Regions from separate parts of the Streptomyces sp. JN8 genome, predicted to be linked through region 2. Evidence: riboswitches for the same ligand, from Rfam matches in the RefSeq annotation. Region 2 holds a riboswitch; each other region holds the start of a gene.

Evidence for each region. A riboswitch is a leader RNA that binds a small molecule or an ion and turns the genes downstream of it on or off. The one in region 2 is predicted to bind cobalamin.
Region 1: it holds a riboswitch for cobalamin, as region 2 does, so the genes downstream of both, metE (5-methyltetrahydropteroyltriglutamate--homocysteine S-methyltransferase) here and ACY0MR_RS00870 (ABC transporter substrate-binding protein) in region 2, are expected to answer to the same signal.
Region 3: it holds a riboswitch for cobalamin, as region 2 does, so the genes downstream of both, ACY0MR_RS04395 (CbtB domain-containing protein) here and ACY0MR_RS00870 (ABC transporter substrate-binding protein) in region 2, are expected to answer to the same signal.
Region 4: it holds a riboswitch for cobalamin, as region 2 does, so the genes downstream of both, ACY0MR_RS27770 (cobalamin biosynthesis protein) here and ACY0MR_RS00870 (ABC transporter substrate-binding protein) in region 2, are expected to answer to the same signal.

What each region holds. Positions count from the first base shown of each region.
Region 1 is NZ_CM147852.1:720,096-727,027, reverse strand. It holds gene ACY0MR_RS03220 (enoyl-CoA hydratase/isomerase family protein) at 1-966, shown strand, start outside; gene mmsB (3-hydroxyisobutyrate dehydrogenase) at 963-1,883, shown strand; gene ACY0MR_RS03210 (enoyl-CoA hydratase) at 1,880-2,665, shown strand; gene metE (5-methyltetrahydropteroyltriglutamate--homocysteine S-methyltransferase) at 2,928-5,252, opposite strand; cobalamin riboswitch at 5,421-5,647, opposite strand; gene ACY0MR_RS03200 (M64 family metallopeptidase) at 5,802-6,932, opposite strand, start outside.
Region 2 is NZ_CM147852.1:172,424-179,355, reverse strand. It holds gene ACY0MR_RS00875 (FecCD family ABC transporter permease) at 1-720, opposite strand, end outside; gene ACY0MR_RS00870 (ABC transporter substrate-binding protein) at 795-1,835, opposite strand; cobalamin riboswitch at 1,902-2,105, opposite strand; gene ACY0MR_RS00865 (UBP-type zinc finger domain-containing protein) at 2,877-3,170, opposite strand; gene ACY0MR_RS00860 (methyltransferase domain-containing protein) at 3,590-4,282, shown strand; gene ACY0MR_RS00855 (NEW3 domain-containing protein) at 4,411-5,400, opposite strand; gene ACY0MR_RS00850 (Gfo/Idh/MocA family protein) at 5,439-6,881, opposite strand.
Region 3 is NZ_CM147852.1:1,043,103-1,050,034, reverse strand. It holds gene ACY0MR_RS04405 (hypothetical protein) at 1-4,430, shown strand, start outside; gene ACY0MR_RS04400 (CbtA family protein) at 4,569-5,396, opposite strand; gene ACY0MR_RS04395 (CbtB domain-containing protein) at 5,411-5,638, opposite strand; cobalamin riboswitch at 5,672-5,810, opposite strand; gene ACY0MR_RS04390 (histidine phosphatase family protein) at 5,967-6,539, shown strand; gene ACY0MR_RS04385 (FecCD family ABC transporter permease) at 6,623-6,932, opposite strand, start outside.
Region 4 is NZ_CM147852.1:6,306,953-6,313,884, reverse strand. It holds gene ACY0MR_RS27790 (hypothetical protein) at 1-346, opposite strand, end outside; gene ACY0MR_RS27785 (alpha/beta hydrolase) at 423-1,550, opposite strand; gene ACY0MR_RS27780 (anion permease) at 1,970-3,238, shown strand; gene ACY0MR_RS27775 (hypothetical protein) at 3,251-3,472, shown strand; cobalamin riboswitch at 3,586-3,727, shown strand; gene ACY0MR_RS27770 (cobalamin biosynthesis protein) at 3,759-4,748, shown strand; gene ACY0MR_RS27765 (cobyric acid synthase) at 4,745-6,253, shown strand; gene ACY0MR_RS27760 (putative cobaltochelatase) at 6,318-6,932, shown strand, end outside.

The DNA of each region.
Region 1 (6,932 bases), 550 kb from region 2:
ATCGAGGAGGCGCTCACCGCCTGGCGGGACGATCCCGCCGTCGACGCGGTGGTGATCTCCGGCGCGGGGGAGCGGGGACTGTGCGCGGGCGGCGACATCCGGGCCATCCACGAGGACGCACGGGCGGGCGGCACGGCCTCCGCGGACTTCTGGCGGGACGAGTACCGGCTCAACGCCCTCATCGCCCGCTACCCGAAGCCGTACGTCGCCCTCATGGACGGCATCGTGATGGGCGGCGGCGTCGGCGTCTCCGCCCACGGCACCGTGCGGATCGTCACCGAACGCTCCCGCGTCGCCATGCCGGAGACCGGCATCGGCTTCGTCCCCGACGTCGGCGGCACCTACCTCCTGGGCCTGGCGCCCGGTGAGCTCGGCACCCACCTCGCCCTGACGGGGGCGCCCGTCGGCGCCGCCGACGCCCTGCTGTGCGGCCTCGCCGACCACTTCGTCCCCTCCGAACGACTCGACCGGCTGGTGGACGACCTCGCGCGGACCTCCGTGCGCGAAGCGCTCGCCGAGCACGTCGCCCAGGCACCCCCCGGTGCACTGGCCGCCCACCGGCGGTGGATCGACCACTGCTACGCCGCCGGAACCGTCGAGGAGATCGTCGACCGGCTCGTCGCCAGCGGTGTACCGGCCGCCGAGGAGGCCGCCACCACCCTGTCCGCCAAGTCCCCGACCGCGCTCAAGGTGACCCTGACCTCCCTGCGCCGCGCCCGAGGGCTCGGACCGCTGGAGCGCGTCCTGGAGCAGGAGTACCGCGTCTCGTGCGCGGCGCTGACCTCGCCCGACCTGGTCGAGGGCATCCGGGCCCAGGTCGTCGACAAGGACCGCACCCCCCGCTGGTCCCCCGCCCGGCCGTCGGACGTCACCGACGAGGACGTGGCCCGCTACTTCGCCCCGCTGGGAGCCGACCGCGAGCTGCGGCTCACCTCCCCCGACTCGCTCCAGGAGGTGCCCTGGTGACCACCGTCATCGGCTTCGTCGGCCTCGGCCACATGGGCGGCCCCATGGCCGCCCACCTCGCCGCCGCCGGCCACCGCGTCCTCGGCTTCGACCTCGCCCCGGAGGCTCTGGCGACCGCCGCCGCGGCCGGAGTGCGGACCGTCGACTCGGCACGGGCGGCCGCCGCCGCAGCGGACGTCGTGATCACCATGCTGCCGGCGGGCCGCCATGTCCTCGGCTGCTACCAGGAGGAGGGCCTGCTCGCCGCCGCCCGCCCCGGCACCCTGTTCATCGACTGCTCCACCATCGACGTCGCCGACGCCCGCGCCGCCCACGAGGCCGCCGCGGCCGCCGGCCACCGCGCCCTGGACGCCCCCGTGTCGGGCGGTGTCGTCGGAGCCGAGGCCGCCACCCTCACCTTCATGGCCGGAGGAGGAGAGGCCGAGTTCACCGAGGCCGAACCGCTGCTCGCGACCATGGGGAGGCGCGCCGTGCACTGCGGCGGCGCGGGCGCCGGTCAGGCCGCCAAGATCTGCAACAACATGATCCTCGGCATCTCGATGATCGCGGTGAGCGAGGCCTTCGTCCTGGGCGAGAGCCTCGGCCTCTCCCACCAGGCCCTCTACGACGTCGCCTCCACCGCGTCCGGCCAGTGCTGGGCCCTCACCGCCAACTGCCCCGTCCCCGGCCCCGTACCGGCGAGCCCCGCCAACCGCGACTACCGTCCCGGGTTCGCCGCCCCGCTCATGGCCAAGGACCTGGGCCTCGCCGCGAACGCCCTGCGCGCCGGCGGCATCGACGCGGGGCTCGGCCTGCGGGCCGCCGAGATGTACGCCGCGTTCGCGGAGGGCGCGGGAGCCGCCCAGGACTTCTCCGGGATCGTCCACGCCCTGCGGGACACCGCAGCCGAAGCACCGAAGGGAACCACCACCGCATGACCGCGACCGACTACGAGACGATCACCGTCGAGCGGACGGGTGCCCGCACCGCACTGCTCACCCTCGACCGGCCCGAGGCGCTCAACGCCCTGAACCTCCGGGTCATGGAGGAGGTCGTGGCAGCCACCCGGGCCCTCGACCGCGACCCGGCCATCGGCTGCGTCGTGATCACCGGCTCCCCGAAGGCCTTCGCCGCCGGCGCGGACATCAAGGAGATGCGGCCCCAGGGGTACATGGACATGTACCTCACCGACTGGTTCACCGCCTGGGACCGGCTGGGCGAACTGCGCACCCCCACCGTCGCGGCCGTCTCCGGCTACGCCCTGGGCGGCGGCTGCGAGCTGGCCATGCTCTGCGACATCCTGCTGGCCTCCGACACCGCCGTCTTCGGCCAGCCCGAGATCAAGCTCGGCGTCATCCCCGGCATCGGCGGGTCCCAGCGCCTCACCCGGGCCGTCGGCAAGGCCAAGGCCATGGAACTCTGCCTGACGGGACGGACGATGGACGCCGCCGAAGCCGAACGGGCGGGCCTGGTCTCCCGGATCGTCCCGGCCGACGACCTCCTCTCCGAGGCCCTCGCGGTCGCCGAGACCGTGGCGGGCATGTCGAAGCCGGTCGCCATGATGGCCAAGGAGGCCGTCAACCGCGCCTTCGAGACCACGCTCGCCGAGGGCGTCCGCTTCGAACGGCGTCTGTTCCACGCGGTGTTCGCGACGGCCGACCAGAAGGAGGGCATGGCGGCCTTCGTCGACAAGCGGGCCCCGGACTTCACCCACCGCTGACCCGCCCGGGCTGCTGCCCCTCGCCGGGAGGGGAAGCGGCCGTCGGGTCCGCGGCCGTCGGGTCCGCGGCCGTCGGGTCCGCGGACGTCGTGTACACGGACGTCGGTCAGGACGCGGACACGAGAGCGTGCGCGAGCCTGACCGCGTCCGCCGTGGCGCGCACCTCGCGGACCCAGACGGCCCAGGCGCCCCGGTCTAGTGAGGATCCGGTCGTGGGCGCCCGGGCCGGACGTCGGGACGCCCGGCCCGGGTCCGCGGGGCGTCAGCCCTCGTCGGTACTCAGCTCGCTCCTGACCTGCCGCGCCGCGGTGACGAGGTTCTCCAGGGAGGCGCGGGTCTCGGTCCAGCCGCGGGTCTTGAGTCCGCAGTCGGGGTTGACCCAGAGCCGCTCGGCGGGGATGGCCTCCAGACCCTTGCGCAGCAGCGCCGCGGCCTCCTGCGTGCTGGGGACGCGGGGGGAGTGGATGTCCCAGACACCGGGACCGGCCTCGCGCGGGTAGCCGTGCTCGGCGAGTTCACCGGCGACCTGCATGTGGGAGCGGGCGGCCTCCAGGCTGATGACGTCGGCGTCGAGGTCGTCGATGGCCTGGACGACGTCGCCGAACTCGGCGTAGCACATGTGGGTGTGGATCTGGGTGCCGGGCCGGACCCCGCTGGTGGAGAGCCGGAACGACTCGGTCGCCCAGTCGAGGTAGGCGGCGTGGTCCGCGGCGCGCAGCGGGAGGGTCTCCCGGAGCGCGGGCTCGTCGACCTGGATGACCGAGGTGCCCGCCGCCTCCAGGTCGTCCACCTCGTCGCGCAGGGCGAGCGCCACCTGCCGGGCCGTGTCGCCGAGCGGCTGGTCGTCGCGGACGAAGGACCAGGCGAGCATGGTGACCGGGCCGGTCAGCATGCCCTTGACCGGCTTGGCGGTCTGCGCCTGCGCGTACGTGGTCCAGCGCACCGTCATCGGCTCGGGGCGGGAGATGTCCCCGGCCAGGACCGGGGGCCGGACGTAGCGGGTGCCGTACGACTGGACCCAGCCGTGCCGCGTGGCGACGTACCCGGTGAGCTGCTCGGCGAAGTACTGCACCATGTCGTTGCGTTCGGGTTCGCCGTGGACGAGGACGTCGACGCCGGTCTTCTCCTGGAAGGAGAGGACCTCGCGGATCTCGTCCTTGATCCGCTCCTCGTAGCCGGCGGTGTCGACGCGGCCGGCGCGCAGGTCGGCGCGGGCCGCGCGGAGTTCGTCGGTCTGCGGGAACGAGCCGATGGTGGTGGTGGGCAGCAGCGGCAGACCGAGGTGCGCGCGCTGGGCGGCGGCCCGCTCGGCGTACGGCTGGGAGCGGCGGCCGTCCGCGTCGGTGATCGCGGCGGTGCGGGCGCGTACGGCCGGGTCGCGGGTGAGGGCGGAGTCGGCGCGGGAGGCCAGGTCGGCGCGGTTGGCGGCCAGTTCGGCGGTGATCGCGTCGGTGCCCTTCGCCAGGCCCTCGGCGAGCGTGACGACCTCGGTGGTCTTCTGCCGGGCGAAGGCGAGCCAGCGCCGGACCTGCGGGTCGATGTCGCGCTCGACGTCCGCGTCCAGCGGGACGTGCAGGAGCGAGCAGGACGCGGCAACGTCGACCCGGTCGGCGAGACCGAGCAGGGTCGCGAGGGTGGCCAGGGACTTCTGGTAGTCGTTGATCCAGATGTTGCGGCCGTTCACGACGCCCGCGACCAGCCGCTTTCCGGGCAGTCCGCCGACGCCCGCGAGGTCGTCGAGGTTGCCGGCGGCGCGCTCGGTGAAGTCGAGGGCGATCCCGTCCACCGGTGCCGCCGCGAGCACCTTGAGGGCGTCGCCGAGGCGGTCGAAGTAGGAGGCGACGAGCAGCCTGGGCCGGTCGGTGAGCGCGCCGAGATCGCGGTAGGCGCGGGCGGCGGCGTTCAGTTCGGCCGGGGTGCGGTCCTGGACGAGGGCGGGCTCGTCCAGCTGGACCCACTCGGCGCCCGCCGCGCGCAGGTCGGCGAGGACCTCCGCGTAGACGGGCAGCAGCCGGTCGAGGAGGGTGAGCGGGTCGAAGTCCTCGGCCACCCCGGGTGCGGGCTTGGCGAGCAGCAGGTAGGTGACGGGTCCGACGAGGACCGGGCGGGCGGTCAGGCCGAGGGCGACGGCCTCCTTCAGCTCGGCGACCTGCTTCGCCGAGTCGGCGCTGAAGACGGTGCCGGGGCCGAGCTCGGGGACCAGGTAGTGGTAGTTGGTGTCGAACCACTTGGTCATCTCCAGCGGCGCGACGTCCTGCGTGCCGCGGGCCATGGCGAAGTAGCCGTCGAGCGCGTCCGCCTCGACGGCGGCGCGGTGGCGCGCGGGGACGGCGCCGACCATGACACTGGTGTCCAGGACGTGGTCGTAGTACGAGAAGTCACCGGTCGGCACCTCGTCGATGCCGGCCTCGGCCAGCTGCCGCCAGTTCGAACGGCGCAGGTCGGCGGCGGTGGTCCGGAGGGCGTCGGCGGTGACCCGGCCCTTCCAGTAGCCCTCGACGGCCTTCTTCAGTTCGCGGTTCCCACCCTGGCGGGGGTAGCCGTACACGGTGGCCCGTGCGGCCGCGGCTGCGGGCTTCGCTGTCACGGAACTCTCCTTCGCGAGATGTGTCCAGAGACATCCCGGGCGACGGGACGCGGGCGCGAAGGGAACGACAGGACGCGCGGACCACGTCACGGGAGAAGACCGTGCGTGCCGCTCGCTGTGTACGCCGACCCGCCCACGAGGTCACCGGAATGTCCGCGCGCGGAATCGTCCGCGTGCGGGCAACGGGCAGGTCTTCGGACTCGCGGGCACGCTCTCCGGCCTGACCGGAGGACACCTACTGGCCGTCGCTTCCCAGGACCGTTGTCCGGTCCCAGTGCGTATGACGGCGGTCGTTCCCGCTCACCGCTGCGGGGCAGTCCCGGATTCCCACCGGGTTCCCTCTTACGACGCATCCCGCCTGGCGGACGGGGCGAACCAGCTGCCCGGCCAGACTAGGGTGCCGGATCACCCGGGGGCGAGCCCGCGTCCACCATACGGACGCTGAAATGAGACGGGTGGCCGAGTCGCGCCGGTGCGGAGACGGCGGCGAGGGCCCCCCGTCGACGGCGGGACACCGTCGGCGGGCGGACGGGCGCGGCCGGTCCTCCGTCAGAACCGGATCGTCCAGCTGACCGTGGACCTCATCGTCCGGGCGATGCCGCGGTCCCGGACCGAGGGGCTGCGGTCCTCGGCGGTGAGGGACAGGGTGTGCTTCCGGAGGTCGAGCAGCCTCAGGGACAGGTCGGACACCCGGACCCGGGTGCGCCCCGCGAGGGGCTTCACCTCGCGCCCGTCCAGGTACCAGCGGACCGTGAGCTGACGCCCGTCCGCCCCCGCCAGCCGGGGCACCAGGGCCGTGACGGTGTCGCCCCTGCGCAGCGTGCGGTCGGTGGCCGTGACGGGGGAGGCGATGCGCGCCTCGCGGTAGAAGCCGGCGATCATCGCCTCCACTCCGGGCAGGTTGAAGGGCTTGCCGAGGGACCGCATCAGGGAGTCCTCGGTGGGGCGCCGCAGCCCGGTGGCGTAGTAGCCGCCGCCTTCGTACGCGCCGACGACGCCGCCGTCGGGGGACGGCTCGCCGAGCCAGCGGTGCCACTTGGTTCCCCGGTCGGCCAGCTCGCCGGCGGTGAGGGTGGTGATGTTGGAGTCGGCGGGCTCGGGGCCCTCGTACCGCTCGTAGCCGGGATAGTCGGCGTAGAAGTACTCGTCGGCGAGCTTGCCCAGGGAGTGGCCGGTCTCGTGGATCGCGACCTGACCGGACTTCTCGTTGCCGGCCGAGGCCGTCGAGATCCCCTCGTAGCCGAGGGTCTCGCTGCGCTCGTTGTAGCCGGCGCCGCCGTACTTGGTGCTGTGGGAGAGGACGAGGACCAGGTCTGCCTCCGGCGCCTTCGCGACGTACCCGTCGACCTTGTCCTGGTCGACGCAGAGCAGCCGCTCGATCCCGTCGCACCAGAAGTACGAGCCGAGGGCCGTGTCGCGGACGGTGTCGGGCGAGGGGTCGCCGGACACCCCGGACTGGTTCGAGACGGCGTCCACGGTCCACACGTTGAAGAGGCCGCGGTAGGTGGTGTACGGCTCGACGGCCGTCAGCTCCTCCCACTTCCTCCGGGCGTCGGCGTGGAAGCGGGGCAGCTCGGAGACGGTGTACCCGTCGCCGACGACGACGATGTCGAGCCGGTCGGCGGTGGAGCCGTTGTCGACCATCTTGGCCACCTCGCCGTCGGCGGCCACCTCGGCCGA
Region 2 (6,932 bases):
GAGCGTCGCCGCCGCGTCCTCGCCGAACGCGAAGGCGTCCAGCGTGCGGGCGTGTCCGCCGCAGACGACGAGTCCGACGGCGAGGACGGCGGCGCACACCCCGACGTCCGTCCAGTCCGCTCCCGCGAGGGAGCCGAGCAGCCAGAACAGGACCCCTCGGGTGGTCTCGGCGTCGGCGGCGGTCATCACGACGAACGAGGTGAGGGCCGAGAAGAGCTGCATCGCCGCCACCCCGGCCAGCACGACGCGGTCGGTCGACCCGCCCAGCGTGTGGCTGAGGACGAGCACCAGGGCGAAGGAGCAGAGCGCGCCGAGGAACGCGCCCCCGGTCACGGGGAGCAGGCCCCCGCCGGCGCCGAGGACGATGACGGCCACCGCACCGGTCGAGGCCCCGGAGGAGACGCCCAGGACGAACGGGTCGGCGAGCGGGTTGCGCAGCAGCGACTGGAGCACCGCGCCGCAGACCGCGAGGCCGGCGCCGCAGACGGCCGCGAGGAGGGTACGCGGCAGCCTCAGCTCCCAGACGATGCCGTCGCGGATCGCGCTCAGGCCGGACGGGCTCCCACCGAGGTGGGCGGCCACGACGGACCAGGAGTCCGAGACGCGGATGTCGGCCGGACCGATCGTGAGGGCGACGGCGACCGAGGCGCACAGCAGGACGACCCCGCCGACCGCGGCCACCGTCGCGAGGGCGCGGGACGTGCGGACGGAGGCGCGCACGGACCGACCCACCGCGGCGGGCCGGTCGGCGTGATCACGGTCCGGCGGGTCCGCCGTCTCCAGCCCCGGCCGGGTCACTTCGCGAGACCGTACGTCTTGAGCGCGGCGGAGACCTTCTCGATGCCCTCGACCGTGCGGATGGTGGGGTTCATGGCCTGACCGCTGAGGATCACGTACCGCTTGTTCCGCACCGCCGTCATGTTGCGGGTGACCGCGTGGGACTCCAGGAACTCGATCTTCTTCGCGGCGCTCTCCGCCGACTGCGCCCTGCGGGTCAGATCGGCGATCACCAGCACGTCGGGATCGCGGTCGGCGACGGTCTCCCAGTTGATCTGCGGCCACTCCTCCTTCGTGTCGTCGAAGACGTTCCTCACGCCGAGCGCCCCGCTGACGATGCCGGGAGCGCCGCAGCAGCCGGCCATGTACGGTCCCTGGGAGTCGGAGAACCAGTAGAGGACGGACGCGTCGCCGAAGTCCGCGCCGGCCGTGGCCTTCCCGACCCGGGCGCGGAGCTCGCCGATGAGCTTCTCCCCGCGCTCCGGCACGCCGAAGACGCGGGCGAGGTCCCGGATCTCGCCGTACACGGTGTCCATGGTCAGTGGCCTCGTCCGCACACCGTCGCCACCGCCGCCGTTGTCCTTGCCGACGCAGTCGCCGGGGGAGAGGTAGGTGGGCACGCCGAGCTTCGTGAACCGCTCCCGCGGGGCCACGCCGCCCTTGCCGAGGGTGTACAGGAAGGACGCGCTGACGAAGTCCGGTTCGACGTCGAGGACCTTCTCGAAGGAGGGGTAGCGGTCGGCGAGCCGGGGCACGGTCGCGTTCGCCTTCTCCAGCCCGCCGAGGACCGGATCGGTCCAGGTGGCGGTGCCCACCATGCGGTCGGCGAGACCGAGGGAGAGCAGGATCTCGGCCGATCCCTGGTCCAGGGCGACGGCCCGGCGGGGGACGTGGTCGAGCTCGACCCGCTGTCCGCAGTTGTCCAGACGGACCGGATGGCCGGGCCCCGCCTGCTTCGCCTCGGGCTTGGCCGCCCCGGTGGTGTCGCCGCAGCCGGAGACGAGGGCGGCAGCGGCCACGAGCAGCACGGCGGCACGGGAACGGTGGGCGAGGGGCACAGGAGGAGTCCTCTGCGTCAGGGCTCATGCGCGGAGCCTGTCGTACGGTGCTTCCCGGACGACGGCACGCCGTCCGGGGCGCCAGCAGGTCTTCGGACTCGGGGTCGTCCGGACGGAACGCCTTCCCGGGCCCGTCGGGACCCAGTGGCCGCTGCTCCGCCCGTCACCCTCACCGCTGCGCGTCAGCTCCGGATTCCCACCGGATTCCCTGACCCGCGCACATACCGTGTCGATACGTACAGGGGTACGACTGGCCCGGGCAAACTACCACAGGGCGATCTTGGACCCGGCAAGCCGCCCGCCGGAGGGAAGGCCGGCTGAGGGCCGTCCGGCCGCCGCTCTCGCCCGCGGACGGCCGGCCTTTCGATCTCGAACCGGCAGTCGCCGAACGGAGGGCGTACCTGCGCACGCCCGTGCCGCCGCCCGGGTGCACCTGTCCTCGCGGGCGCATGAGCGGGATCTCTCCGGGCAGCCGAGTGGGGGAGGAGAACAGCATCCCTCCCTACCCGGTAAGGCGGTGTGATCATGGGAAGCGACGTACGGACCGGCCGTCCGAATCTGCCGGACCCGTCGGATCCGGAACTGGCGCCCCCCACGCGTCCCGTCCCTCCCGGCCCGGCGGGGCCACCGCCGGACCCCGGTCGCGAGCCCTGGCACGCGGGGACGACGGAACTGGGCACTCCGCCGCCCGATCCGGTGCCCCCGAACCCCACCCCGGCCCCCGGCCCAGGTCCCGGCCCGCAGCCGGGTCCGGTCCCCGGCCCGGTGCCCACGCCCGGCGGGCCCGACCCGGTACCCCCGGCTCCTCCGCAGCCCGGTCCGGACCCGCAGCCCGGCGATCCGCGCCCGGAGCCCGGCCCGAACCCGGGGCCCCTGCCCGGGCCCGTACCGGCACCGGGGCCGGCTTTCTGACGGCTCGCGCCGCCTCGGCGACCGGCATCGCGCCGGGGCGGCCCCCCCCGGCTCGCCCGGGCGTACGCGGCGGGGTACGGCCGTCCGAGGACGCCACGCCCGCCCGCCCGGCTCCCGTCCGCAGGCGGCTCACCGGACGAGGTAGACCTCGTCCTCGTAGCACCAGGCCCAGTCCTCGTCCGCGGACAGAGTCAGCGCGACCGGGTGCCCGGTCCTGTCGTGATGCCGGTACGCGTGCCGCCCCGGCGAGCTGTCACAGCAACCGACGTGTCCGCACGTCGCGCACCAGAGCAGCCGCCGCCAACTCCCACCCGAGGAAAGGCACTCGGCGCAGGCATCGGCCGGCTGATCCGGCGCGACGGGGAGGGTCGCGGCATGGCCGCAGGCGCGCCCGCCCTCCGGGCGGCCCCCGTCGTACGCCACGGCCCAGGAAGGCCGGGGTGTGTCGCGATGCCGGTCGGGTCGTGCGTCATCGTCGGATCGGTCCATCGCCCGATTCTCCCGCACCCGAGGGAGGAAGCCCTGCCGAGCCGCCCCGGCCCCGCGGTCCCCACCCGTGAGCCGTCGCGGGGCCGCGTCTCGCCGGTCGGCGTGCACACGATGCGTTGTATGTACACATTCGTCTAAACTGGGCGATGAGTGCCTGCAGGGCACACAGGTGACGTGTGCCGGTGGCGGGGACAGTGCGAGGTCCGGGCACGAAGAGCGCCGGACCTCGGAAGCCGACGCGACAGCGGCGACGGCTCGGCAGCCGACAGGGGTAACCCGTGGACGGACTGAACGAATCCCAGGCTTCCACCCGCCTGATTCGTCTCCACCAACAGGTCGCTGCGCTCCGGCTGATGCCGCGCGCGTGCCGCCGGCTCAACGACACCATCGATCTGATCCGCCTGCGCCTCGACGTCCTGCCCGAGGGCCTGTACCAGCCGGTTCCGGGCCTGCCGGTGCGGAAGGCCCGGCGCGCGGCCGGCAGCAGGTCCCGCTGGACGGCGATGGAGCCGGTCGTCGCACGCCTGGGAGTGAGGACGGCCAAGGACATCGGCTCGAACGCCGGCTACTTCCCGATCAAACTCGCCGGGCTCGGCATTCTCGTGGTCGCGCTGGAAGCGGATCCGAGGTTCGTGCGGACCACGACGACGGCCGTACGGCGCAACCGCCTGGACAACGTCGCGGTGATGGCCTTGGAGTTGCGCACCGACACCCTCGGCCTCCTGCCGACCACCGACTGCACCCTCCTGCTGTCCCTCTGGCACCACCTGGTCAAGGAGCTCGGCCTCGAAACCGCCACGCAGCTGCTTCGAGGCCTCTGGGACCGCACCGACAAGGTGCTGTTCTTCGACACCGGCGAAGCCGAGATGCCCGACTCCTTCGGCCTTCCCCCTATGACGCCCACACCCGACGCCTGGCTCACGGAGTACCTGCGGGAGAGCTGCGCGGGAGCGCGCGTCGAGCACCTGGGCCGCCATCGCGCCTTCGACGCGGACGGCCTGCCCGCGGAGCGCGCGCTCTTCGCCGTCGTACGGGAGCCGCGGTAGCGCGTACCCGCCCGGAGACCGCGGACGTCCGGGCCGGCGGGGCCGGAGGGCCGCCCGCCGGACGCCGACCGCCCCCGGACCGAAAGGCCCGGGGGCGGCTGCCGCGGAGCGTGGTCACGCGAGGGGCGTCAAGGGGCGATGGCCATGTCGAAGACATGGATGCCGCTGTTGTCCGGCAGGACGACGAAGTCGACCTGCTTGGCCGCGTCGAGGGGGATGGAGTGGGCGAACACGCGGTAGGCGATGCCGGCGTTCCCGTACCCGCTCGGGCGGTTCCGGCCGTCGGACGACGCGACCAGCGTCGCGCCGTGCGCATCGGCGGGGGAGAAGGACCAGTTGGGGAAGCCGAACGAACCCTTGGCGGAGGTCCCGTCCCGGTAGTACACGGTGGCCGTTCCCGTCGCACCGCTTCCGACGCCCGACCCGAGGAAGACGAGCCGGCTGCCCTGCCCGTTCAGCGTGACCGCCTGTCCGGCACTCGCCACGTTGTCCTTCGTACCGCTCGGCACGTCCGGCCAGGTCAGCTTCGCGCCCAGCGCGCTCACGGACGCGCCGCGGGTCAGGCCGACGGCCGCGAGCTTCTGAGCGGAGAAGCTGTTGCCCTCGCCGTCGTAGTCGCCGGGCGCGGTGTCCGACTCGTCGGTGACGGCGACCCCGTTGTAGGCGGCCTTGAGATCGGCCAGCGGCTCGCCCGAGCGCTGGGACAGCGTGCCGGTGGCGGACCCGGCACCGTCACCGCCCTGGTACGTCGCGGCAGCGGTGAACGTTCGGATCGTGAACCCCGGTCGCTGCTCCGGAACTTGGATCCTGAACTCGGTGACGACGGACTGGCCGGCGGACAGGGCGCCGCTCACGGTGCGTTCGGCCGGCTGCACCGACCAGCCCACCGGCCCGGCGAAGGACACCTTGAGGGACCGCATGCGGTCGGGCCCCGCGTTCTTGACGGTCACCTTCACCGCCGAGATGGCGGGCCCCTGGAGGTCGACCGGTGAGACGGCCACCTCCGTCCTCGCCGCGGCGGGCGCCGGTGCGGCCGCGAGGACCGGCGTGGGGACGAGAAGTATCGCCGCCGCGGCGGCCCCGGCTCTGAGCAGGCTGATCACTCGGACTGGTCGCACGGTCTGTCTCCTTCGCGAGAGTGCGGGAAGCGGGATGGTCAGCCGACCGGAGGCATGTCGGAGGCGCGCGAGTCCAGGCCCATCCGCAGGTTGACCCAGGAGCCCCGGGTGAAGTCGGGGATCTCGACCGGACGGCCGCCCGCGGCCAGGGACTTGACGCTCAGCGGCACGGGGGAGCACCAGGCGGCCGAGTCGTAGACGTCGATGTCCGGGACGAGCCCGGCCCGCATCAGCTGCACGGTGCGCCACTGCAGGACGTAGTCCATGCCGCCGTGACCGCCGTTGTTCGCCGCGTCGTCACCGATCTTCTTCCACAGCCAGTGGTCGAACTCCTTGCGGTAGGCGTCGGCGGCACGCCAGGAGTGACCGCCGTGGTCGGGTTCGACGTAGATGCGCCCGCCGCTCGTCGCCATGACGCCCGCGTAGTCCTCGAAGATGCCGCGGCTGCCCGCGAGGGTGTTGATGCGGCTGTAGGGGCGCGGCGAGCTGACGTCGTGCTCGGCGCGGATGACCCGCCCCTTGGCGGTGTCGATCAGGCAGGTGACGAGGTCGCCGTTGACGTACGTCTCCCGCCACGAGGGGTGGGACCGGGGGACGAAGCGCTCGCGGTAGTCGGCGAGGCCCCTCGGCGCGGTGGCGGTGGCCCGCAGCACCGTCATCCGGTCGCCGCGGTTGATGTCCATGGCGGCGGCAATCGGAGCCAGCCCGTGCATGGCGTAGAAGGACGCGGTGCTGCGGGTGTGCCAGAGGCGGCGCCAGGAATCGGTGTAGTACGTGTCCGAGAAGAGCAGCTCACGCAGGTCGTGCAGATAGCCGCCGTGGCCGTTCGTGATCTCGCCGAACAGGCCCTCGTGCGCCATCTTCAGCATCGCGAGCTCGTTGCGGCCGTAGCTGCAGTTCTCGGCCAGCATGAGATGGCGGCGCGTGCGCTCCGAGGTGTCGACGAGGTCCCACAACTCGTCGAGCTCGGTGGCGATGGGCAGTTCCACGATGACGTGCTTGCCCGCCGACATCGCGGCCTTGCCCTGCCGGTAGTGGAACTCCCACGGGGTGGCGATGTAGACGAGGTCGATGTCGTCGCGCTTCAGCATCTGCGCGAAGGACTCGTCCGAACCGCCGTACTCCGCGGGGCGCGGCTTGCCGGTCGCGACGAGCCGGTCCGCGGTGCGCTTGGCGCGATCGGCCCTGATGTCACAGACGGCGGTGACCGTACAACCGGGGACGACGGACCAGCCCTCGGCCATGCCCGAGCCCCGGTTGCCCAGGCCGATGACACCGACGCGGACGGTCCGGTGCGCGTCGTACGGCACATCGATCATGGACTTCTGCCCGGGCCTGCGCTTCGGCACGGACGCCGGCACGGCGCCGGCCGCCTGCGCCACCGGGGAGGCCTGGGCGCCCCCGACACCGGCTGCGACCGCCCCGGTCGCCAGAGCTCCTCCCAAGACCAAGCGGCGTGAGACTGCGGGGATGTGAGGCATGCGGAGACGCTCCTCGTCCGTATCGGTGAGTGATCGGCATCACTGACGCCC
Region 3 (6,932 bases), 870 kb from region 2:
ATCAGCGGTTCCTGGCCGACTCCCTCGAACCCGCCGAGGCGCACGTCGCGCTCGGCGCGTTCCTGACCGCCTGGGCCGGTTCCCGGGCCGACCTCCCCGCCGACCTCGTCCGCCGGGTTCGGGCCTCCGCCAAGGCCGCCGGGCACGGGGACGAGGAGGTCGCGCGCGTGGTGACGGAGATCCTCGCGGTCACCCGGGGCAAGTCCGTGCCGGACGCCCTGCTCGCGGGCGCGGAACCGGTCCTGACGGCGCATCCGCCGGCGGACGGGACCGCCGCCGGGCTCCTGGAGGTCTTCCCCGAGGGCGCCGTCGACGGCGGGGCCTGGCTGCGGGTCCTCGCCGGATGCGGCGCGACCGGGGCGATGGAGGCCGGACGACTCGTGCCGGAGGGCGGACTCCACCGCTGGGTCGGGCACTTCGTCCACATGTACCAGTACACGCGCGCGTCCGGCGGCGGAGTCGCGCGCCGCCGGCTCCCGACCGAGTTCCTCGACCTCGTGGGCCGGCTCGGGCCGCGCCTGCGGGCCGCCGGCGAAGCGGTGACCCTGCACACCACCCGCCACCACTACCAGGGCTTCGACGCCGACGTCCTGGACGCGTTCCTGGCCGCCGGGGCCACCGTCGTCGATCCCGGCCCCGCGGTCCGGCTGCACTTCTGGGGAGAGGAGTCCCGGCGCGACCTCACCGCTCTCGCCGCCGACCCCGCCTTCGGCCCCCGCCTCGAAGGGACCGTGCACGCGCGCCTCATGCCCGACTGGTGGGGCGCGCCCGCCCGCAAGCCCGGGTCGGCCGTGACCCTGCTCCCCGGGAACGAGGGCATCGCCCAGGGGGTGGCCGTACGGGTCGGCAGGCTGGTCGACGCCGTCGGGGGCGGCGGCATGGCGGGCGCGGAGGAGGCGGTCGCCGAGCTGGAGACCCTGCTCGACCGGCCGACGGTGACGGCGCTCGGCGGGATCGGCGACGTTCTCGCCGAGGCCTCCGCCGGCGGCGCGCTGCGGCGCTCCCTCGCGGCCGGACTCCCCGAGGAACTGGCGTGGCCGGAGCTGGAGGCCGTGTACGAGGAGTTCGCGGCCGAAGCCGAAGCCGAAGCCGAAGCCGAAGCCGGTGCCGGTGCTGACGCGGCCGGCCCCGCCGGCCCGACCGGCCCCGCAGGCCCGGCCGCCCCGACACCGTCCGTCGGGGCGGCGGGCGGTCAGGAGTCCGTCGGACTGCCCGGTGTGGCAGGAGTGACCTGCACCTGGCCCGTGCTGACCGTCTTCGGGCGCGACCGCGCCGTCGCGGTCGCCCCGGACGGGGTCCGCGGGTCGTGCCGCTTCACGGTGCCGGACGACGCGAACTCGTTCGCCGTCCACTACGCCGGCGGCTCGTTCCTCGTCAGCTGGAGCACCGAGTCCGGCCACACCGCCTTCTGGGCCGACCGCCCGGAGGAGCGCTTCACCCCCGAGGAGTCCGGCGGCCTGGTCGCCTTCGGCGGGAGCCTCGACGGGGCGTACGGCTTCCAGTTCGAGACCGCCGACGGAGGCGGCCGGCACGGCGGCCTCCGGGTGACCCGCCCCGGCGGCACGGAGGGGATCGACCGCGACGAGCTGCAGATGGGCGACGGCACCCGGATCTGGACCAACGCGGTCTACGGGCGGCGCCCGTGGGAGCTCGTCGACGCGGTCACCGGCGAGCCCCGGGGCGCGACCCCGCTGCCCGACTTCCCCGGCCGCCCCGCGAGCACCGATCCGGCCCTGGAGCCCTCCGAGGCCGACCTGACCCTCGCCCACGAGGCGCTGCACCTCGCCCCGCTGCCCGCGGGGCTGACCGACTCCCCGCTGGGCAGCCGCGACGGACTCGTCGGCACCCGGATCCTGTTCCGGACCCGCCACCGCGACCACGCGCCGGACCACTACCTCGTGGAAAGCGTCGACGGCCGCACGGCCCGCTTCGACATCGACCGGCCGGGACAGGAGCCGTGGGGACTCTGGGCCGCGCCGGAGGGCGCCGTGGAGGACGTCGTCCTCGCCGAGTCCCGTACCCGCACCGGGGTGCGCGCCTACGCCGCCGACGGCGTCCTGCTGTGGGAGCTCGACGGCCACCACTCGCCCGCCCATCCGCGGGTGAGCCCGCGGCGGACGGCCACCGTCTCCCGCGGTACGGCTCTGCCGCCCGCCTTCTGGTACCTGCTGCGGACCCGGGACCCGGCGGGCTCCGCCGCGCTCCGCACCCTCGGGCGCGGCACGGCCGACGCCCTGCTCGCCGCCGCCCTCGACGGCACCGGGGCGGCACGCGCCGCCGTGGCACGCGAACTGCCCCGGATCACCGACCCGTTCCTGGCCGAGGCCGTCGTCGCCGTGGCCGAGCGGGCCGCCCGCGTGGAGGAGCGCCGCCGCGCCCTGCACCGGCGCGTCACCCTGCTCGCCGAGGCGCCGCCCGTCCTGCCGAGCCGCCAGGTGCCGGACACCGAGCTGATGCCCGCGCTGTCCGGACTCCTCGTCGACGGTGGGGACGACAGCCGGCGGCGGAGCCGGGACGTCGCCCGGTCCGCGACCCTCAGCGCCCTCGCCGCCGACGGCGCCTGCCTGGCCGGGACGATCGTGGAGGAGGTCCGGCGGCTGTCCCCGCCGGCCCTCCCGCACGACTGGTCGCAACTCCTCGGTGCGATCGACGCCGTCGCCTGGCGCGCGGCCGTCGCACCCACCCCGGAGACCGACCGGACCGCCCTGCGCGCCCTCCTGGAGACCTGGGCCGACCAGCCGTTCGCCCGCGAGGGCAGCCGGTGGCGCGTCGGCCGCGCGCCCTGGCCCGCGGCGCTCGACGCGCTGCGCGAGGGCGGTACGGCCGTGGCGTCCGCAGCGCGCTGGGACGCGGGGGAGGCCTGCTGGTTCGTCGCCCCCGCCGACGGCGTGACGGAGGGCGCCCCCGCGCCGGACGGGATCCCCGAGTCCCGGCTCGTCACGATCGAGCGGGACGACGCGGCCCGCCTGCGGGCCCTCGTCGGGGCGGTCGACGCGCACGGACCGCTGCCCGTGCCGGAGTCCGCCGCCGCGCGGTTCGCCGAACTGACCGGCGTACGACGGCCCGTGGCCCGGCTCGTGGTCGCCGGCCTCGTCGGCCGCGCCGACCGGGACGAGGACCTCGCCCTCGCCCGCAAGGCGCCGTACAAGGCCAGTCCGATGACGGCCGAGTCGTACCGGAGGCTCCGGGCCCGGCTCGGCGGCGACGGCCGGAGGGCCGTGCTGGCGGCGGCGCTGCCCCGGGACCCGGCCGAGCTGTGGCGGCCCGGCGGCGTCGAGGCGGCCGTGGAGCGCATGGCGGGCGTGTGGCGGGAGCGGATGGGCACCCTGCCCGCCGTGGACGACGAGGCCGCCGACGCCCTGGAGGCCGAGCTCGGCCTCTCCGAGGTGTGGGCCCGACGCCTCGCCGGCGGCTACGGGGCGGCCGAGGACGCCACCGTGCCCGCGGCCGGCTGGGAACTCGCGGCACCCAGGTACGGCCTCGGCGTGGAGGTCAGGGCCCTGCCCCCGGCCGGACCCGAGCTGCCCTACGGCACCCCGGTCGGCCTCGCCGTCGGGCGGATCGCGACCGCCCTGGTCTGGGCGTGGACCGACCGCCCCGTCGGCGACCCGGCCGTCGCGGGCGCGACGGCCCTCTACGAGCGGCTGCGGGCCGAACTGTCCCGACCGGAGCTCCTCGTGGCGCTCCCCGACGCGACGGTCGAGGACACGCCGGAGGGCATCGCCGAGCGGTTCGGGCCCGCGACCCTCCCGGTGTCCCTGGCACTCCGCGCGGAGCAGGCGGGGACACCGGACATGACGGCGTACGACTCCGGCGCCCTGGTGGTGTGCGCTCCCCGAGGAGACGCCGCCCTGCGGCCCGCGGCGGTCGCCGACCCCGAGGCGTGGCGGCGGGTCCGCGAGGTCGCCGAGCTCACCGGCCCCCTGGACCGGCTGGAACCGCTGATCGCCGGCGGCGGCCTGGACCGGATCATGCGGAGGGCCGCATCCGGGGCCGTACCGGACGGCGCGTACGAGGCGGACCCCCGGCAGTCCTGCCCGGAGCTCGTCGCGCGGGTGGCCGGGGAGCTGGGCACCGGGCCGGCCGCGGCCGCCCTGTACCTCCAGCTCGCGACGCTGGCCGCGCCCACCGACCGGAACGTCCGCCGGTGGAACGGCTGGACGGCCAAGCGGCACACGGAGGTCCGCACCGAGCTCCTCGCCACCGGCGCGGTCGTCGAGGCCAGGCGGCCGCGGGCCGGCCGCACCCTGTTCCTGCCCGGCGAGTGGAGCGACCTGAAGGCGCCCCACCTGCCCCTGGAGAAGGCGAAGCTGGCGTCCCTCCGGGCCAGGCCGTGGCTGGGCGGCCGGGTCCTCTCGCCCTTCGAGCGGCTGCTGCCGGTTGCCCCCCTGCACGAGATGTTCGAGGAGGCGTGGGCCCGGCGGGCCTGAACCGTGCCCCGCGACCCGGTTCGGCCGGGTCGAGGACCCGCACGGCCGGATGCGGCGCCTGGTCCGACCCCGGAACGCGCGCCCGCCCCGTACGCCGGAGCGTACGGGGCGGGCGGTCCGGGTCCGGTCCGGGACGGGTCAGCCGGGGAGCGGCGCCCCGGCCCCGGCGGGAGTCCCGGCCGCGGTGGTCCGGCCGGCCAGGACCTTCTGCGCGAGGACGCCGAAGACCACCCCGAACACCGCCCAGAGGACGGCCTGGACCGCGAGCGACGCCAGCCTGAACTCCCAGAGCAGCGCGGCGGGGAAGCCCGCCTTGACCGCGTCGTCGTTGGCCGGCAGCAGCACGAAGGCGACACCGGTCACGACGACGAAACCGGCCGCGGCGGCCAGGGTCGCGTTCCAGTTGCCCAGGCGCGGTGCGAGCCGCCGGCCCGCGATCACCGCGGCGAGCCCGAGCAGCACGCTGAGCAGGATCATCAGGAAGAACAGGGTGGTGCGCTTCCCGATCGTGTCCGGGTTGCCGACGGCCGGCGGGGTCGCCGGGTACTTCAGGAACGGCACCAGGTAGACGGTGGTGAACGCCGCCGCCGCGGTGAGCGCCGCCGTCGCCCGGGGGCTGAACCGGCCGATCCGGCCGAGCGCGAAGGAGAAGGCGAGCGCGGCGATGCCGCCGAGCGCCACCCCGTACACGAGGACGCCGGTGGCCAGGCCGAAGGTCGACTGGACGGGGCGGCTGACCGCCTCCTCCTCTTCCTCCGCGACCTCGGCGGCGCCCGTGCCGCCGTGGCCGGCGTGTGCCCCGGCGGCGGGGTCCGCCTCCTGGGCCGCCTGGGCCTCCTCGACGGCGATGGCGCCGTTCACCGGGGGCTCGCCCACCACGTAGGCGACGGCGAAGGCGAGGAGACCGGCGACCAGGCCCGCGAGCATGCCGCGGACCAGCAGGGATCTGACAGTTGAGGCGTGCATGTGCGGATCGCCTCTCAGTGGCAGGGGAAGCCGAGCAGGTGGCGTCCGTCGTGCACCCACTCGTGCACGTCGGAGCCCGCGATCAGGGAGGTGGCACCCTGCTCGGCGCCCACGAAGTACAGCGCGATCAGCGCGAGAAGGCCGACGAAGAACGCCCAGGGAAGGACGGCCCGGACGGGCAGCGGGGCCGGAACGGCCACGGAAGGGGCGGATGCGGCGGCGGTGAGGGCAGCCTCGGCCATGGTGGAACCTCCTACGGGAACTCGCGTCCCGGACGGTGGTGCAGGACGACGGTCCACGGGTCTGACTCACCGTCGCACCGCCTCCGGAAGGAGGGCGGCGCCCGGCTCACAGTGGCGCGACCGTGCCGGATTTCCACCGGACTTCCGTCTCGCCGTCGTCACGCTGTTCAAATGTCGCCCGACCGTACCGCGCACCGGGGGTGCCGCCAAGGGCGTGAGGCCTGAATCACGTTCGCACGCCCCCGGCCGCGCCCCGGGCCGAACACGGTGGTCACCGGGATCGGCGCTACCCTGGGCGCGCCCCGGGACCCGACCGACGAGGACGCCGATGACCGTCCGGCTGACGCTGATCTCCCCCGCCACGAGCGGGGCCCCGCGCGACGTCGGGTTCGACGACGACCGTCCGCTCGACCCCGCGGGCCTGGCCCGTGCCGAGTCGGCGGCCTCCGCCGTCGATGCGTCCGCGCGCGCGTACTCCTCGCCCTCGGCGCGCTGCCGGGGGACGGCGGAGGCCCTCGGCCTGTCGGCCGAGGCGGTGTCCGCCCTCGCGGGCTGCGCCATGGGGCGCTGGCGGGGACGGACCCTGGCGGCCGTCGCCGCCGCCGAGGAGGCGGCGCTCGGCGTCTGGCTGTCGGACCCCACGGCGGCGCCGCACGGCGGGGAGTCCGCGCGCGAGCTGCGACTCCGGGTCGGTGCCTGGCTCGACGCGCGGCGGGGGGAGTCGGGGCGCGTCACGGTCGTCGCCGAACCGGACGTGATCCGGGCCGCCCTGGTGCACGCCCTCGGGGCGCCCGACGAGGCGGCCGGGAGGCTCGACGTCCGTCCGCTGACCGCCGTTCACCTGAGCGGGCGCGCCGGGCGCTGGAACCTGAGCGTCGGGACGCCGCTCGGGTCCGGCTAGGGGGTGTCCCGTCGGTCAGACCCCGCGAGCCCGGCCCGACCGACAGGACACCCCCGAGCACCCGGCGGAGGGGTCCCCCGGGGTCAGGCGACGGGACGCCGCCACTCGCGCAGCAGCAGATAGCCGAGGTACGCGCCGCCGACGGCCATCGTGTAGAGGCCGACGGGCAGGTCGTCGAAGAGCGGCAGCTGCTGCGCCGTCAGGTCGGCCAGGACCAGCAGCAGTGCCCCCAGCAGGGTGGACATCACCAGGTGCGGTCCGCCGCTGCGGGCGACCCGCTTGGCGATCTGGGGGGCGGTCAGGGAGATGAACGCGATCGGACCCGCCACGCTGACGGCTCCCGCCGAGAGGACGATCGACAGCGCGATCGCCCAGGTCGCCGTCCGCCCCGGC
Region 4 (6,932 bases), 6.1 Mb from region 2:
CGTGGAGCTCGACGAGGCCGGCGAGCCGGGCGCGGTCCCAGCCGGCCCGGATCTGGCCGGGTGTCAGGTTCAGCGCGACGGCGGCCCGTTCCTGCGCGGAGGGGGCCGAGGGGCCGCTGGGGGCGGCGACGGCGCCGCGCTCGACGGCGGCCCAGCGGGCGATCCGTACCGCGTCGGCGAGGACGTGCCGGGCCTGGCGGGCCAGCTCGGCGCGGGGCGGGGTGCCCTCGGGCGGCCGCGGCGCCGGCCGGGTGCGCCGGGTCGTCACGGCCCGTCGGGCGGTGGCCAGCGCCCGTGGGCGGACGAGTCGGAGTCTGGAGTTGCCATCGGGCTTTCGAGACGTCACGGGGGCAGTCTTCCCGCTGACGGCCCGAAAGCCCAATCGGAATCGGACGCGCCGTCCCCGGCGCGGCGCGCGCCGCCTAGAGGAGCGGGGTGAGGAAGCGGCGCAGGGCCTCCTCGTAGCGGACCGGGTCGGCGTTCCACATCGCCGTGTGCGGGGCGTGCCGGACGGTCAGGAGGGTGACCAGATCGGGGCGGCGGGCGGCGAGTTCGACGGAGGGTTCCCACGGGGCGACGGTGTCGTCGGGGCCGTGGGCGAGGAGCACGGGGACCCGCAGCGCGCCGGGCGCGGAGACGGCTTCGAGGAGGTCGCCGTGCGGTCCCGTCCTGCCCTGGGCCGCCCGGACGGCGAGCGGGAGCAGGGGGGCGGGCACGTGCCGGGCGGCGGCGAGGTTGCGGAGGGTCGCCTCCCAGTCCAGGACGGGCGAGTCCAGGACGAGTCCGGCGATCCGGTCGCGCACCCCGGACTCGGCGGCGGCCCGCAGGGCCATCGAGGCGCCGGTCCCCCAGCCGTGCAGGACGACCTTCGCGGCGCCCCGGTGGACGGCGTAGCGGATGGCGGCGTCGACGTCGCGCCACTCGGAGTCGCCGAGGTGGGCGAGGCCGTCCGGGGAGGCGGGGGCCCCCTCGTCGCCTCGGTAGGCGGGGACGAGGACGGGGACGTGGCGCCGGTTGTAGAAGGGGACCACGTTCAGCGGGTGCTCGCGGGTGCCGCCGAGCCCGTGCAGGGCGATCACCCAGAGGGTGCGGGGCGCCGCGACGAGCCAGGCCGGCAGGGGGCCGAGCTCGCCGGGGATCTCGGCGTCCTCGTGGGCGAGCCCGAGGGCGGTGGTCGGCGTCCCGATGTGCAGCTGGGGGGTGAGGCGGACGCGGGAGCCGGGGCCGAGGACTCCGCGCTCGACGCGTTCGAGGCGCCGGACGACGGTGTCCGCGGTGTGCGGGACCCGGTCGAGGACGGGGCCGGTGACGGCGTGCTGGCCGTGGCCCTCCAGGCCGTAGGTCCCGGGGCGCAGCGAGGCGAGGCTGCGGGTGAGCGTGATCCGGTCGGGACCCGTGGCGTGCACGGTGAGTTTGGGGTCCCCGGGCAGGGGACGTACGGACGGCGCCTTGAGGGCGGCGTCGCTGGCGTACCGGCCGGCCGCGAACGCGACCGCGCCGACACCGATCAGGGTGGTGACGGCCGCTGCCGTCGCTGTAGCCGGGCGCACGCTCCCAGTCTCGGCAGGACGGGGGCGGTCTGCCACCGGTGGGACCCGGACGGCCCGGTCGAGGGGGGCGCGGGAGGGGCCGTAGGCGGCTCCTCGTCCGGGGCCGTTCCGGGGGGCGGGAGACCCTCCGGAGGGTGACCTGGGTCTCGTCGGCGGGGTCCCCCGGTCGGATGGTTCCGTCCAGGGGTCGGAACCGGTGGACGGCGGGGGGACGGGGGTGGGTCTCATGTGCCCGGTGACGACCGGTATTACCCGGGGTCGCGGGGTGACCGCATGCTGGACAGCGGAGCTCCGGGAGGCGTAAGCGGAATCCCCGGACGCCGGTTCGGGACACCGCAACGCCCGACCCAGTTCACCTTCCGTTCACCCAGGTTGCTTACGTTCGTCCCGCCACTGACCTCAAACGATTGCCTGGGTAAATGGAACACATCACGCTGCTGCTCGCCATTGTGGTCGTGACAGCTCTCGTGTTCGATTTCACGAACGGTTTCCACGACACCGCGAACGCGATGGCCACCACCATCTCGACCGGTGCTCTCAAGCCGAAGACGGCGGTGGCCATGTCCGCCGTGCTGAACCTCGTCGGCGCGTTCCTGTCCGTGGAGGTCGCCAAGACGATCTCCGGCGGGATCATCAACGAAGAGGGCATTCGTACAGAGGTGATCTTCGCCGCCTTGGTGGGCGCGATCCTCTGGAACCTCCTGACCTGGCTGCTCGGACTCCCGTCCAGCTCCTCCCACGCCCTCTTCGGCGGCCTCATCGGCGCCGCGGTCATGTCGGCCGGCTGGTCGGCCGTGAACGGGCCCACCATCGTCACCAAGGTCCTCATCCCGGCCGTCGCCGCGCCGATCGTCGCCGGCCTCGCCGCGATGGCCGCCACCCGGCTGACGTACAGGATCAAGGCCAACCCCGAGGCGAAGGCCACGGCCAAGGGCTACCGGGCCGGCCAGATCGCCTCCGCCGGTCTCGTCTCCCTCGCCCACGGCACCAACGACGCCCAGAAGACGATGGGCATCATCACCCTGGCCCTGGTCACCCAGGGCGTCGTCGCCCCCGGCTCGAACCCCCCGCTGTGGGTCGTCGTCTCCGCCGGTGTCGCCATCGCCCTCGGCACGTACCTCGGCGGCTGGCGCATCATCCGCACCATGGGCAAGGGCCTCACCGACCTCCAGCCGCAGCAGGGCTTCGCCGCCCAGACCAGCGCCGCGACGGTCATCCTCGCCTCCTCGCACCTCGGCTTCTCCCTCTCCACCACCCAGTCCTGCTCGGGTGCCGTGATGGGCGCCGGTCTGGGCCGCAAGGGCGGCGTCGTCCGCTGGTCGACCGCCACCCGGATGTTCGTCGCCTGGGGCCTGACCCTGCCCGCCGCCGCCCTGGTCGGCGCCGGTGCCGAGTTCCTCACCAAGCAGGGCCCCTGGGGCATCGCCGCCGTCGCCGTCCTCCTGGTCGTCGGCTCGGCCGTCATCTGGTCGCTCTCCCGCCGCAAGCCGGTCGACCACAACAACGTCACCGACGACGACCTCGACGGCGAGCCCGCGGGCGTCGTGACCACCGCCATGGCCGCCGTCACCCCGCCGCCGCCCGCCGGCTCCGTCGCCGCCGTCGCGGACGAGGAGCTCCGGACGACCATCCCCGCGCCGGCCCCCACCGACCCGACCGCTCCCCCGGCCCCCGCCGCCGCGGTCTAAGGAACGAACGACATGAAGATCGACTGGGCAGCTCTCGGCTCCGTCTTCGGAGTCAGCCTCGTGGCGACCGTCGCGCTCGTGGGCCTCTTCACCCTCGGCATCGTCGGCCTCACCAAGCAGGAGGAGGCCGCCGCCCGCGGAGGCTCCGCGGCTCTGGCCCGTACCGCCGCGTACGCCTGCTTCGCGCTGTGCGCGGCGGCCGTCGCGTACGGCATCTACCTGATCGTCGTCTGACGGTCCGCACCCGGCCGGCGGGGCGGTCCGCACCTTCGGGTGCGGGCCGCCCCGCCGTCGTGTCTGTGGTGCTCCGCACAGTGACCCGGTGCAGGTCAAGGGTGAGTTGACGGCTGTTCTCGGGGCGTGGTGGACTGCCGGGGCCATTACGGCGGCAGTAGAGGAAGTCCGGTGCGAATCCGGCGCGGTCCCGCCACTGTGACCGGATCCGAGGGTCCGGGAGTCAGGAACTCTCGCCGCCGGTCACGTCGATCCAGGGCGCGGACCCTGAGTGAGGACATGCGCCATGCCCGGCCGCAGCAGAACCGGCCTCACCTCCCCCGGCGTCTTCGCGTACGGCGCGGCCGCCGGTCTCGCCGTCGACCTGCTCGTCGGCGACCCCCGCCGCGGGCATCCCGTCGCCGCGTTCGGCCGGGCGGCCGCCGCGGTCGAGGACCGCCTCCACCACGACCACCGCGGCTGGGGCGCCCTGCACACCGCCGTCTGCGCCGGATCCACCGTCGCCCTCGGGGCGCTCGCCGCCCGGGCCGTACGGAACCGGCCGGCCGCCGCCGTCGCCCTGACCGCCGCCTCCGTGTGGGCGGTCGTCGGCGGTACGACCCTGGGGCGGGAGGCCCGGGCCATCGGCGGGGCGCTCGCCGCCGGAGACCTGGAGGTGGCCCGGGAGCGGCTGCCCCACCTCTGCGGTCGCGACCCGCAGTCCCTGGACGGACCCGCGATGGCCCGCGCCGTCGTGGAGTCGGTCGCCGAGAACACCTCCGACGCCGTGGTCGGCGCGCTCTTCTGGGGCGCGGTCGCGGGCGTCCCGGGCCTCGTCGGCTTCCGCGCCGTGAACACCCTCGACGCCATGGTCGGCCACAGGTCGCCCCGGCACCGCCGCTTCGGCTGGGCCTCGGCCCGCCTCGACGACGTGGCCGGCTGGCCCGGGGCCCGGCTGACGGCCGCCCTGGCGACCGTCGCCGGCGGGAACCCGCGCGGGGCGCTGCGCGCCTGGCGGGCCGACGCCGCGCGGCATCCCAGCCCCAACGCGGGCCCCGTCGAGGCCTCGTTCGCGGGCGCCCTCGGCGTACGCCTCGGCGGCACCCTGGCGTACGGCGGCCGGGTCGAGCACCGGCCGGTGCTCAACGGCGGGGGCAGGGACGTCGAGGTGGCCGACATCGACCGGGCCGTGCGCCTGTCGCGGCGGGTCACCGCACTCACCCTGGCCGCCTGTGTCGGCGGCCGCCTGATATCCGGCGCCCTGGGCGCGCCGGCCCGGAAGCGGAGGAACGCATGAGGGGCGGGGGTCTGCTCGTCGCCGGGACCACGTCCGACGCGGGCAAGAGCGTCGTGACGGCCGGCATCTGCCGCTGGCTGGTCCGCAAGGGCCTGAAGGTGGCGCCGTTCAAGGGGCAGAACATGTCCCTCAACTCCTTCGTCACCCGGGAGGGCGCCGAGATCGGCCGCGCCCAGGCCATGCAGGCGCAGGCCGCGCGGGTGGAGCCCACCGCGCTGATGAACCCCGTGCTGCTCAAGCCCGGCAGCGACCGGTCCAGCCAGGTCGTCCTGATGGGCCGACCGGTCGGCGAGCTGAGCGCCCGCGGCTACCACGGAGGGCGGCAGAAGGAGCTCTTCGAGCCGGTCCTCGCGTGCCTGGAGGAGCTGCGGAGCACGTACGACGCGGTGATCTGCGAGGGCGCGGGCAGCCCGGCCGAGATCAACCTGCGACGCACCGACATCGTGAACATGGGGATCGCCAGGGCGGCGCGGCTGCCGGTCGTGGTGGTCGGCGACATCGACCGGGGCGGGGTCTTCGCCCAGTTCTTCGGCACGACGGCGCTGCTCGCCCCCGAGGACCAGGAGCTCGTCGCGGGCTACCTCGTGAACAAGTTCCGCGGCGACGTGACGCTGCTGGAACCTGGCCTCGACATGCTGCTCGGACTCACCGGGCGGCGGACCTTCGGAGTCCTGCCGTACGCCCACGGGCTGGGCATCGACGAGGAGGACGGCCTCCGGGTCTCGCTGCGGGGCGCGGTGCGCGAGTCCGTCGTCGCGCCGCCGGCCGGCGAGGACGTGCTGCGCGTGGCGGTCTGCGCGGTGCCCCTGATGTCCAACTTCACCGACGTGGACGCGCTGGCCGCCGAGCCGGGCGTCGTGGTCCGGTTCGTGGACCGGGCCGAGGAGCTCGTCGACGCGGACCTGGTCGTCGTGCCGGGGACCCGCGGCACCGTCAAGGCCCTCGCCTGGCTGCGCGAGCGCGGTCTCGCCGACGCCCTGGCGCGGCGGGCGGCCGAGGGCCGACCGGTGCTCGGCGTCTGCGGCGGCTTCCAGGTGCTCGGCGAGCACATCGAGGACGAGGTCGAGTCGAAGGCGGGGGCCGTCGACGGGCTCGGGCTGCTGCCGGTCCGGGTCCGGTTCGCACGCGAGAAGACGCTGGCCCGGCCGGTCGGCGAGGCGCTCGGGGAGCACGTGGAGGGGTACGAGATCCACCACGGGGTCGCCGAGGTGCTGGGCGGCGAGCCCTTCCTCGACGGGTGCCGGGTGGGCGCGGTCTGGGGGACCCACTGGCACGGCTCGCTGGAGAGCGACGGGTTCCGGCGGGCGTTCCTGCGGGAGGTCGCCGCGGCGGCCGGCCGCCGTTTCACGCCCGCCCCCGACACCTCGTTCGGCGCCCTCCGCGAGGAACAGCTCGACCGGCTCGGGGACCTGATCGAGGAGCACGCGGACACGGACGCGCTGCTCCGGCTCATCGAGGAGGGGGCTCCGCGGGGGCTTCCGTTCGTGCCGCCGGGTGCGCCGTGAGCCCCGCCCCCGGCGGACACCGTCCGTCGTCCGAACATCAGCGATCCGAAGGAGTGACCGGCCGATGAGCACCCGGTATCCGTTCACCGCAGTCGTCGGCATGGACGACCTGCGGCTCGCCCTGCTGCTGAACGCGGTCAGCCCCGCCGTCGGCGGTGTGCTCGTGCGGGGCGAGAAGGGGACGGCCAAGTCCACCGCCGTACGCGCGCTGGCCGAACTGCTGCCCGCCGTGCCCGTGGTCGCGGGCTGCCGGTTCAGCTGCGACCCCGGCGCCCCCGACCCCGGCTGCCCCGACGGGCCGCACGGGACCGCGCCCGGCACCGAGCGGCCGGCCCGGATGGTCGAGCTGCCCGTCGGCGCCTCCGAGGACCGGCTCGTCGGATCCCTCGACATCGAGAAGGCCCTCGCCGACGGCGTCAAGGCCTTCGAGCCGGGACTGCTCGCCGCCGCCCACCGGGGGATCCTCTACGTCGACGAGGTCAACCTGCTGAGCGACCACCTCATCGACCACCTCCTCGACGCGGCCGCCATGGGGGCCTCGCACGTCGAGCGCGAGGGCGTCTCGGTGCGGCACGCCGCCCGCTTCCTGCTCGTCGGCACCATGAACCCCGAGGAGGGCGAGCTGCGGCCGCAGCTGCTCGACCGGTTCGGGCTGACCGTCGAGGTCTCCGCGTCGCGC